3 linked regions of the Caldimonas thermodepolymerans genome follow. The main gene of each other region encodes a partner of the protein of the gene in region 3 in a complex. Links are inferred from orthologs where the notes say so. Each region holds a gene or a part of one and is shown on either strand. Other genes may lie near its edges.

Region 1 (2,757 bases), 1.9 Mb from region 3 along the record:
AAGCCCAGCTCCAGCGCGGCATCGGCGACCTGCCGAGACTCGGTGAAGCAGTGCAGCACGCCGCCCGCGGCTTCGGCCCCCTCCTCGCGCAGGATGGCCAGCGTGTCCTCGGCGGCGCTGCGGGTGTGGATCACCAGCGGCTTGCCGAGCTGCTTCGCGGCGCGGATGTGGTTGCGGAAGCGCTCGCGCTGCCATTCCATGTCGGCGACGCTGCGGCCGTCGAGCCGGTAGTAGTCCAGCCCGGTCTCGCCGACCGCGACGACCCGTTCGGCACGGCCCAGCTCGACCAGGCGCTCGACGCTCGGCTCCAAGACGCCCTCGTTGTCCGGGTGCACGCCGACCGTGGCCCAGAAGTTGTCGTACTGCTGCGCGAGGCCCAGCACCGCGGGGAACTCCTCCAGCGTGGTGCAGATGCACAGCGCGCGGTCGACCTGCGCCTCGGCCATCGCCTCGCGGATGGCTTGCAGGTTCTGGTTCAGCTCGGGAAAGGTGAGATGGCAGTGGGAATCGACGAACATGCGGCAGCCGCCACGGTGCCGGCGGGCGGACGTGACGGGGTCCTGGAAAAAAACGCTAGCCTACACGCCGCGCGTGCTGCGCGCAGGCGCCCCCGTGGTTCTCAGATGGTCTGCGTGGCCTTGGCCGACTGGATCGAGGTGCCCAGCAGCTCCTCGATCTTGGCCTTCAGCAGGCGCGACTTCTCGTCGCTCGGAAAGCGCACCCCCACCCCCTGCGTGCGCCCGTTGGACGCGTTGGCCGGCGTGATCCAGGCCACCTTGCCCGCCACCGGGTAGCGCTGCGGATCGTCCGGCAGCGACAGCAGCAGGTAGATGTCCTCGCCCAGGCGGTATTCACGGGTGGTCGGGACGAACAGGCCGCCGTCGGCAAACACCGAGATGTACGCGGCGTACAGCGCGCCTTTCTCGCGGAAGACCAACTGGATGACGCTGGGGCGCGACGGCGACGCCGTCGGTGCATGCGGACGCGACAGGGGCTCGTTCATATTGCATCCGAGTGTAAGGCGCGCTGCGCGTCGCTCACAAGCGACTCGAGCATCAGCCCGGCGTTCCAGGGATGCTCTTCGTGACGTGCGACACGCGAGAGCTCGCGCGACCAGGCCAGCAGGCCCGCCAGCGACGGGCGCGCATGCCGGAAGCATTCCGGCGCGAAGTAGCGCGGTCGCGCACCGGTGACGACGCACAGCGCGTCATGGCAGACCTTCTGCAAGGCTTCGACCGCGCGCGGCACCGGCCAACCGGCCAGCGCCTCGGCATCGCCCTTCGCGAGCCGCTCCGGCAGCTGCAGCCAGGCCTGCGCATCCAGCCCCTGCTGCTGCAGCTGCAGCGCGCTCACGGGCTGCCCGCCAGCGGCCGCGAGCAGCACCTCGGGACGCGGCATGCCCTGCTGCGCCAGCCAGGCCAGCGCGACCGCCTCGGGCGGCGGCGACAGGCGCAGGTGCTGGCAGCGGCTGCGGATGGTCGGCAGCAGCGCGTCGATGGCCTCGGTGCTGAGGATGAAGCGCGCCATGCCGGGCGGTTCCTCGAGCGTCTTGAGCAGCGTGTTCGCGGCGACGGCGTTCATGCGCTCGGCCGGATGGATGAGCACCACCTTGGCCACGCCACGCGAGCTGGTCTGCTGCGCGAACTCCACGACGCGCCGCAGCGCCTCGACCTTGATCTCCCGGCTGGGCTTGGCCTGGCTGGCCTTGGGCTCGGCCTCGAGCGGCGCCCAGCCCAGTTCTTCCTGCAAGGCCTCGGGCAGCAGCACCATCAGGTCCGGATGCGTGTGCGACGCCACCAGCGCGCAGCTGGCGCAGGTGCCGCAGGGCCGCGCCGCGTGGCCCTCTGCGCCTTCGCACAGCCAGGCCTGCGCCAGCGCCAGGGCCAACTCGAACTGGCCCACGCCCTGCGGGCCGGCCAGCAGCACCGCATGGCCGCGCTGGTGCGCCAGCAGCTCGCGCAGCGGCGCCTCCAGCCAGGGGTACGGCAACGTCACGCTCATCGATTCACAGCCCGCGCGCCTGCAGCGCCGCGGCGATGGCCTGCCCGACGGCCTCGCGCGTGCCCGAGGCGTCCAGCCGCACGAAGCGTGCCGGGTCGGCCTCGGCGCGGGCCCGGTAGCCCTCGTTGACGCGGCGGAAGAACTCGGCCGGCTGGGACTCGAAACGGTCCGGCACGCGCGCGCCGGCCAGGCGCTGCGCCGCGACCTCGGGCGAGAGGTCGAACCACAGCGTCAGGTCCGGCTGCCGGCCCTGCTGCACCCAGCGCTCCAGCTCGGCCAGCACCGCGAGGTCGAAGCCGCGGCCCGCGCCCTGGTAGGCGAAGGTCGCGTCGGTGAAACGGTCGCACAGCACGGCCTTGCCCGCCTGCAGCGCCGGCTCGATCACCTGCTGCAGGTGGTCGCGCCGCGCGGCGAAGATCAGCAGCGCCTCGGTCAGCGCATCCATCGGCGCGTGCAGCACCAGCTCGCGCAGCTTCTCGGCCAGCGCGGTGCCGCCCGGCTCGCGCGTCAGCACCACCTCGCGGCCGGCCGCACGCAGGCGCTCGGCCACGGCCTGGACGTGGGTCGACTTGCCGGCACCGTCGATGCCTTCGAAGGTGATGAAGATTCCGCTCATCGGCTCGCGGCGCTGCCGCGCCGCCGCTGGTATCGGTCCACTGCCCGGTTGTGCTCGGCCAGCGTCTCGCTGAACACGCTGGTGCCGTCGCCGCGCGCGACGAAGTACAGCGCCTTGGTGACGTCCGGTTGCACCGCGGC
Region 2 (2,933 bases), 2.8 Mb from region 3 along the record:
GCAGATCTGCTGCAGCCAGGCGGCAAAGCCCGGCGCGGCGCCCTGGGCGGCGTGCGGCAGCAGGTGGTAGGGATGGGCGGCCGGGATGCTGAGCGTGGACACCGGCTGCAGTGCGCCGCTGCGCAGCCAGGGCAGCGCCAGGCTGGGCCGGGCCAGCGCGATGCCCTGGCCGCTGACGGCGGCCTCCAGCAGCAGGCCCAGGTCCACCAGGCGCGGGCCCCGGGACGGCTCCGGCCAGTCCAGCCCGGCGGCGCGGAACCAGGGCGTCCACGGATCCAGCGGGGTGCGCAGCAGCGGCGCATGGCGCAGGTCGGCCGGCGTGCGCAGGGCGGGCAGGCGCTGCAGCAGCGCGGGCGCGGCCATCGGCACGAGGACATCGCGCATCAGCGGCCGGGCGTCGGGCGAGGGGGGCGCGCCGTTGCGGATCTCCACGTCCGCGTCGGCCGGGCCGGCGTCGAGGTAGGGGATGCTCAGCACCACCTCCAGCTCCACCTCGGGGTGGGCGGTGCTGTAGCCCTGCAGGTGCGGCACCAGGACCTGGCGGGCAAAGGTGGGCGGGCTGCACACCCGCAGGCGCTGCACCCGCTGCGCGGCGCGCCGATGCAGCGGCACGGCCGCCAGCAGGCTGAGCACCTGGCGCACCTGCTCCAGGTATTCCTTGCCGGCCGCGGTGAGCCCCAGGCTCTTGCCGCTGCGCACCAGCAGCTGGGTGTTGAGCAGCTCCTCGACGGTGGCGACCCGCTTGCTCACCGCGCTGGCGGTGATGCTGAGCTCGTCGGCGGCGCGCTCGAAGGTGCCGAGGCGGGCCGCGGCCTCGAAGGCTCGCAGTCCTTCGATCGAGGGCAGGCGCAGGTCGGGTCGGGTCATGGCGCGATGCTAGCCGGACGCGGGCGTCCGCTCAGAACAGCGGCAGGGTGTAAGGCAGCGCCTCCTCGCGCGCGGCGGGGGCTTGGGCTTCGCGTGCCGGGGCCTCGGAAGCCTTGCACAGGCTGCCGACCCGCACGCCGAGCAGGCGCAGGCGCCGCTCCAGCGGCACGCGCTTCAGGCACAGGCCGGCGGCACGCCGGATCTCGCGGGCGTCGGCGGTGTGATGCGGCAGGGTGTGGTCGCGCGTGAGCGTGCGGAAGTCGTCGTAGCGCACCTTCACGCCGATGGTCTTGCCCACGTAGCCCTTGCGCGCCAGGTCGGCCGCGACCTGCTCGCACAGCCGGGTGAAGGTGACGCCCAGCTGCTCGCGGTCGTGCCGCGCGTGCAGGTCGCGCTCGAAGGTGGTCTCGCGGCTGAGCGACTTGGGCTCGCTGTAGGTGACCACCGGCCGGTCGTCGCGGCCGTGCGCGGCCTCGTGCAGCCAGCGGCCGTAGCTCTGGCCGAACTGCGCGACCAGCCAGCGCGGGTCCGCAGCGGCCAGGTCGCCGATCGTGTGGATGCCGAACGATTCCAGCTTGGCGCTCGCCTTCGGGCCGATGCCGTTGATGCGCTTGGCCGGCAGCGGCCAGATGCGGCGCTGCAGGTCGCCCTCGGCCAGCAGCGTCAGCCCGTCGGGCTTTTCCAGGTCCGAGCACAGCTTGGACAGCAGCTTGTTCGGCGTCACGCCGATCGAGCAGCTCAGCCCGGTGGCGCGCCTCACGTTGTCCTTGATGGCTTGCGCCACCGCGCGCACCCCGCCCAGCGGGTCGCTGCCGGCCGGCTCCTGGGCGCCGGGCACCTCGGTGAGGTCGATGTAGATCTCGTCGATGCCGCGGTCCTCGATGTGCGGGGCGATCTCGGCGACGGCGGCCTTGAACAGGCGCGAGTAGCGCCGGTACTCGTCGAAGTCGGTCGGCAGCAGGATCGCATCGGGCGCCAGCGCGGCGGCCTTCATCAGGCCCATGCCGGAATGCACGCCGAAGGCGCGCGCTTCGTAGGTGGCGGTGGTGACCACGCCGCGGCCGGCGTAGTCGCGCAGCCGGGCGAACTCGCGCCGGCCGTCCTCGCGCACGACCGGCTGGTGGCGCCGCCCGCCGCCGATCACTACCGGCTGTCCCTTCAGCTCGGGGTAGCGCAGCAGCTCGACCGACGCGTAGAAGGCGTCCATGTCGAGGTGGGCGATCAGGCGGCGCATGGTGCGTGCAAGGCCGGGACGGCTGGCCGGGAAAGCGGAAGCCGCAAGGGTACCCGAGCGCGCGCGGATCGTCCGGTGAGCGGGACGTCGCCCCTGGGACCTCACGGGGTCGCGAATCTTGGTATGGTCCCGGTCTTGGACGACAACAAGGGGTCCCCGGCCACGGGGGCCGAATACCGAACCGTCGAGAGGAGCGGCGGTGCCGGCGCAACCGGCCCTGCCCATGTGGAGATGAACTGGCACACCCTGATTTCCGACCCCGACTACGTCGACATGGTGGTGCGGCTCGTCGCCGCGCTGCTGATCGGCGGGCTGATCGGCCTGGAGCGCAGCTACCACGGCCGTCCCGCAGGCTTCCGCACCCACGCGCTGGTCTGCATGTCCACCGCGCTGCTGATGCTGGTCACGATCTACGAGACGCGCTGGTTCCCGCAGATCAGCGGCGGGCGCATCACGCTGGACCCGACGCGCATGACGCAGGGCATCATGACCGGCATCGGCTTCCTTGGCGCCGGCACCATCATGAAGGAAGGGCTGTCGGTGCGCGGCCTGACGACCGCCGCGTCGATCTGGACCACCGCGGCGATCGGGGTGTTGATGGGCATCGGCTTCTACTTTCCGGCGCTGGTGGCGACCGTGCTGACCCTGGGCACGCTGTCGCTGTTCCGCTGGATAGAAAGCCGCATGCCCTCGCAGTTCTACGCCCACTTCGTGGTGCGCTTCGACCGCCACGCGAAGATGGACGAGACCGAGCTGCGCCGGCTGATGCGGCGCTACGGCTTCACGATCGCCAACCTCAACTACCGCCTGGACACCGACGCCGGGTTCTTCG
Region 3 (5,521 bases):
GATGCCCGAGGACGTGGCCTTCTTCGTCGCCAAGAACGTGCGCGCCAACGTGCGCGAGCTCGAAGGCGCGCTGCGCAAGATCCTGGCTTATTCACGGTTTTCCCACAAGGAAATCAACATCCAGCTGGCGCGCGAGGCGCTCAAGGACCTGCTGTCGATCCAGAACCGGCAGATCTCGGTGGAGAACATCCAGAAGACGGTGGCCGACTTCTACAAGATCAAGGTCGCCGACATGTACTCCAAGAAACGCCCCGCCAGCATCGCCCGCCCGCGCCAGATCGCCATGTACCTGGCCAAGGAGCTGACGCAGAAGAGCCTGCCCGAGATCGGCGAGCTGTTCGGCGGGCGCGACCACACCACGGTGCTGCATGCCGTGCGCAAGATCGGCAGCGAGCGCACCAAGAACACCGAACTCAACCAGCAGCTGCACGTGCTGGAACAGACCTTGAAGGGCTGAAGACGGTGCTGTGCCCCTTCATGCCCCAAAGGGACTCGTGCGGTCAAGTGACAACCCTGGGGACAACTTTCGAACAAGCGCCAGGATGTCCACAGCGCGGCCGCCGAAGGCGAAGTTGTTGTACGCCGCCGCGAAAGTTTCCGGCGTCGCGCTGCACATGGTTGTCATGGAGCTAAAGCGTTGACGCGACAAGACAAAATAACGTTTTCCACAAGAAACCTGCCGCTCTACTACGGCTACCACCTCAAGAGGCTCAAATGATTGTGTTGAAAGCACCCCAGGACAAAGTGCTCGGCGCCCTGCAGGCCGTCTCCGGCATCGTGGAGCGACGCCACACTTTGCCGATCCTGGCGAACGTGTTGATCCGCAAGACTGGTAGCCAGGTCGAGTTCACCACCAGCGACCTCGAGATCCAGGTGCGCACCACCGCCGAATTCGAGGGCGACGCGGGCAGCTTCAACACCTCCGTCGGCGCGCGCAAGCTGATCGACATCCTGCGCGCCCTGCCTTCGGACCAGACCGTCTCGCTGTCGGCCAGCCAGAACAAGCTGACCCTGCAGGGCGGCAAGAGCCGCTTCACGCTGCAGACCCTGCCGGCGGAAGACTTCCCGCTGGTGCAGGAAGCCGCCGACTTCGGCCCCACCTTCAGCGTCCCGCAGAAGACCCTCAAGGGCCTGATCGGCCAGGTGCACTTCGCGATGGCGGTGCACGACATCCGCTACTACCTCAACGGCATCCTGTTCGTCGCCGAAGGCAAGCAGCTGACGCTGGTGGCCACCGACGGCCACCGCCTGGCGCTGGCCCAGGCCACGCTGGAAGTCGAGATACCGCGCCAGGAAGTGATCCTGCCGCGCAAGACCGTGCTGGAGCTGCAGCGCCTGCTCAAGGACGAGGACACGCCGATCGAGATGCGCTTTGCCGGCAACCAGGCCAAGTTCAGCTTCAGCGGCATGGAGTTCGTCACCAAGCTGGTCGAGGGCAAGTTCCCCGACTACAACCGGGTCATCCCCAAGAACCACAAGAACAGCGTCATCCTCGGCCGTGCGCCGCTGCTGGCCAGCCTGCAGCGCGCCGCCATCCTGACCAGCGAGAAGTTCAAGGGCGTGCGCCTGAGCTTCGAGCCCGGCGTGCTGCGCATCGCCTCCAGCAACGCCGAGCAGGAAGAGGCCAAGGAAGAACTCGAAATCGACTACGGCGGCGACAGCATCGAGATCGGCTTCAACGTCACCTACCTGGTCGACGTGCTGGCCAACATGGGCCAGGACATGGTCAAGATCGAGCTGCAGGACGCCAACAGCTCGGCCCTGATCACCATCCCCGATCACGCCGGCTTCAAGTACGTGGTGATGCCGATGCGGATCTGAGCCGGGCCGCGGGCGCGCCTCCCGTGACCGACACCGAGCGGGCTTGCGGCCCGCTCCAGCGTTTTTGACGGGGCTGGACCGGCAGCCGGCCACAGCCCCCAGCGACAGGAATCGAGACCTTCATGACCGACGCAAGCAACGAGCAACCGAGCCAACCCGCCCAGAACCCGGCCGAAGCCGGCTACGGCGAAAGCAGCATCCAGATCCTCGAAGGGCTGGAAGCGGTGCGCAAGCGCCCCGGCATGTACATCGGCGACACCTCCGATGGCACCGGTCTGCATCACCTGGTCTTCGAGGTCGTCGACAACTCGATCGACGAGGCGCTGGCCGGCTACTGCGACGACATCGTCGTCACCATCCACACCGACAACTCCATCTCCGTCATCGACAACGGCCGCGGCATCCCGACCGGCGTCAAGATGGACGACAAGCACGAGCCCAAGCGTTCGGCGGCGGAGATCGCCCTGACCGAGCTGCACGCCGGCGGCAAGTTCAACCAGAACAGCTACAAGGTCTCGGGCGGCCTGCACGGCGTGGGCGTGTCGTGCGTCAACGCGCTGTCCAAGTGGCTGCGCCTGACCGTGCGCCGCGACGGCAAGGTGCACTACCTCGAGTTCAAGAAGGGCGTGCCGCAGGACCGCATCATCGAGGAGCGTGACGGCGTCGAGGTCAGCCCGATGAAGATCCTCGGCAACACCGACAAGCGCGGCACCGAGGTGCACTTCCTGCCCGACGACGAGATCTTCTCCAACGTCGACTTCCACTACGACGTGCTGGCCAAGCGCCTGCGCGAGCTCTCGTTCCTGAACAACGGCGTCAAGATCCGCCTGGTCGACGAGCGCAACGGCAAGGAAGACAACTTCGCCTTCGCCGGCGGGGTCAAGGGCTTCGTCGAGTTCATCAACCAGGGCAAGAAGGTCCTGCATCCGAACATCTTCCACGCCGTCGGCGAGCGCGTCAGCGAGCAGAACACCACCATCGGCGTCGAGGTGGCGATGCAGTGGAACGACGGCTACAGCGAGAGCGTCCTCTGCTTCACCAACAACATCCCGCAGCGCGACGGTGGCACCCACCTGACCGGCCTGCGCGCGGCGATGACCCGCGTCATCAACAAGTACATCGAGGACAACGAGCTGGCCAAGAAGGCCAAGGTCGAGATCTCCGGCGACGACATGCGCGAGGGCCTGGCCTGCGTGGTCAGCGTCAAGGTGCCCGAGCCCAAGTTCTCCAGCCAGACCAAGGACAAGCTGGTCTCCAGCGAGGTGCGCGGCCCGGTCGAGGAGGTCGTGAGCCAGAAGCTCACCGACTGGCTGCTCGAGAACCCCAACGACGCCAAGATCATCTGCGGCAAGATCGTCGAGGCCGCACGCGCCCGCGAGGCCGCGCGCAAGGCGCGCGAGATGACCCGCCGCAAGGGCGTGCTCGACGGCCTGGGGCTGCCCGGCAAGCTGGCCGACTGCCAGGAGAAGGACCCGGCCCTGTGCGAGATCTACATCGTCGAGGGCGACTCCGCCGGCGGCTCGGCCAAGCAGGGCCGCGACCGCAAGTTCCAGGCGATCCTTCCGCTGCGCGGCAAGATCCTGAACGTCGAGAAGGCGCGCTACGAGAAGCTGCTGTCGTCCAACGAGATCGTCACGCTGATCACCGCGCTGGGCACCGGCATCGGCAAGGACGACTTCAACCCCGACAAGCTGCGCTACCACCGCATCATCATCATGACCGACGCGGACGTGGACGGCGCGCACATCCGCACCCTGCTGCTGACCTTCTTCTACCGACAGATGCCCGAGCTGGTCGAGCGCGGCCACATCTACATCGCGCAGCCGCCGCTGTACAAGGTCAAGCAGGGCAAGCACGAGCAGTACCTGAAGGACGCCCACGAGCTGGACGCCTTCATGCTCAAGGTGGCGCTGACCGACGCCGAGCTGCACACCGGCATCGGCAACACCGTGCTCAAGGGCGAGGCCTTCGAGCAGCTGGCACGCCAGTACGTGCTGGCCGAGAACGTCATCGGCCGCCTGTCCAACTGGATGGACGCCGAGGCCCTGCGCGCGCTGGCCAACGGCGTCGAGATCAACATGGACACCAAGGAACAGGCCGAGGCCAGCGCCGCGGCGCTGCAGGCCGCGCTGCACGGGGCCAAGGTCGAGGCCACCTATGACGAGCGCACCGACAAGCACGCACTGCGCATCAGCCGCCGCCACCACGGCAACGTCAAGACCAGCGTCATCAGTGCCGAGTTCGTGCACGGCGCCGACTACGACGTGCTGAGCAGCGCCGGCCGGACCTTCAAGGGCCTGCTCGGCCCCGACGCCGTGATCCGCCGCGGCGAAGGCGACCGGCAGAAGGAACAGAAGGTCGGCGACTTCCGCCAGGCCATGCAATGGCTGATGGCGCAGGCCGAAGCCAGCGTCGGCCGCCAGCGCTACAAGGGCCTGGGCGAGATGAACCCCGAGCAGCTGTGGGAGACCACGATGGACCCGAACGTGCGCCGCCTGCTGCGCGTGCAGATCGAGGACGCCATCGAGGCCGACCGCGTGTTCACGATGCTGATGGGCGACGAGGTCGAGCCGCGCCGCAACTTCATCGAGGCGAACGCGTTGAGGGCGGCGAACATCGACGTGTGACGCATCCGTGTAGAGAGCTACATATGGTGAGAAAGTGAACCTCAATAGCTGAGACAGCCTGAGGTTCCCCTCCCTCCTAACCGGAGGTGCATGCTTCGTCCGTCAAGAGCTGCAACTTCTGGCCAGCTTTCATTGTGAGGTCGTAAGCTTCCCCGTCAAGCAGGCATTTCAAAAGTAGAACTTCCGGCGACGCGTTGGCGGTACTCGGCCGGGGTCAGATCGCCGAGCGAATCGTGGGGACGCTCCTCGTTGTACTCGAGCATCCACCAGTACGCGGCCTCGCGCACGTCGTCGAGGCGGGTGAACAGGTGCTGGTCCAGGACCTCCTCGCGGAAGGTCCGATTGAAGCGTTCGATGTAGGCGTTCTGGTTGGGCTTGCCGGGCTGGATGTACCGGATGGCCATGCCGTTGAGCTTGGCCCACTGCACGAAGGCCTCGCCCAGGAACTCCGGGCCGTTGTTGGTACGCAGGACCTGCGGCAGGCCGTGGTCGCGCTTGAGCTGCTCGAAGATGCGGACCAGGCGCGTGGACGAGATCGAGGTGTCGACCTCGATGTGCAGCGCCTCGCGGTTGAAGTCGTCGACCACGTTGAAGGTCCGGAAGCGGCGGCCACACGCCAGCGCGTCGGCCATGAAATCCGCTGACCAGACGGCATCGGGCAGCAGGGGAACGTAGAGCGGTACGCGTTCGCGCTTGGGCAGCCGCTGCTTGGCCTTGCGGCGCAGATTGAGCTTCATCGCCTTGTACACTCGGTAGATTCGCTTGTGGTTCCAGTCCGGACGCGCACGGCGCAGGACCTTGCAACACTTCCAGAAGCCGCGGCTCGGGCGATTCTCGACCACCTCGGCCAGGGCCGCGATGATCTCGGCATCCCGTACCGTCCAGTGCACCGGCGGCTGGTACCACGCTGCCCGCGACAACCCAACGCAATCACAGGACCGGCTCAGGGGCCGCGTGCGCACCTCGACCAGGTACCGCACGGCCTCGCGCTTCTGCTCCGGCCCTACAGTTTTTTTGCGATCAGATCCTTCATCGCGGCGTTGTCGAGCGCCAGCTCGGCGTACATCCGCTTG

The links. The genes of interacting proteins can lie anywhere in the genome.
Region 1: the proteins of dnaN (region 3) and holB are in contact, whole or in part, in a cryo-EM structure (PDB 8GIZ), measured with the Escherichia coli proteins. The link is inferred for Caldimonas thermodepolymerans from one-to-one orthologs.
Region 2: the proteins of dnaN (region 3) and dinB are in contact, whole or in part, in a solved structure (PDB 1OK7), measured with the Escherichia coli proteins. The link is inferred for Caldimonas thermodepolymerans from one-to-one orthologs.

What each region holds. Positions count from the first base shown.
Region 1 is NZ_CP064338.1:1,931,261-1,934,017, forward strand. It holds holB (DNA polymerase III subunit delta'), read right to left. Parts: upstream 2,002-2,757; coding sequence 1,000-2,001; downstream 1-999. Other genes in the region: IS481_RS09055 (TatD family hydrolase), read right to left, coding at 1-518; IS481_RS09060 (PilZ domain-containing protein), read right to left, coding at 620-1,003; tmk (dTMP kinase), read right to left, coding at 2,006-2,617; mltG (endolytic transglycosylase MltG), read right to left, coding at 2,614-2,757. UniProt on the Escherichia coli protein: Part of the beta sliding clamp loading complex, which hydrolyzes ATP to load the beta clamp onto primed DNA to form the DNA replication pre-initiation complex.
Region 2 is NZ_CP064338.1:2,765,089-2,768,021, reverse strand. It holds dinB (DNA polymerase IV), read right to left. Parts: upstream 2,102-2,933; coding sequence 899-2,101; downstream 1-898. Other genes in the region: IS481_RS13045 (MgtC/SapB family protein), read left to right, coding at 2,333-2,933; IS481_RS13055 (LysR substrate-binding domain-containing protein), read right to left, coding at 1-867. UniProt on the Escherichia coli protein: Poorly processive, error-prone DNA polymerase involved in translesion repair and untargeted mutagenesis. Copies undamaged DNA at stalled replication forks, which arise in vivo from mismatched or misaligned primer ends.
Region 3 is NZ_CP064338.1:1,068-6,588, forward strand. What follows is about bases 1-2,767. They hold dnaN (DNA polymerase III subunit beta), read left to right. Parts: upstream 1-714; coding sequence 715-1,821; downstream 1,822-2,767. Other genes in these bases: dnaA (chromosomal replication initiator protein DnaA), read left to right, coding at 1-457; gyrB (DNA topoisomerase (ATP-hydrolyzing) subunit B), read left to right, coding at 1,944-2,767. Also shown: more of gyrB, read left to right, coding at 2,768-4,448. UniProt on the Escherichia coli protein: Confers DNA tethering and processivity to DNA polymerases and other proteins. Acts as a clamp, forming a ring around DNA (a reaction catalyzed by the clamp-loading complex) which diffuses in an ATP-independent manner freely and bidirectionally along dsDNA.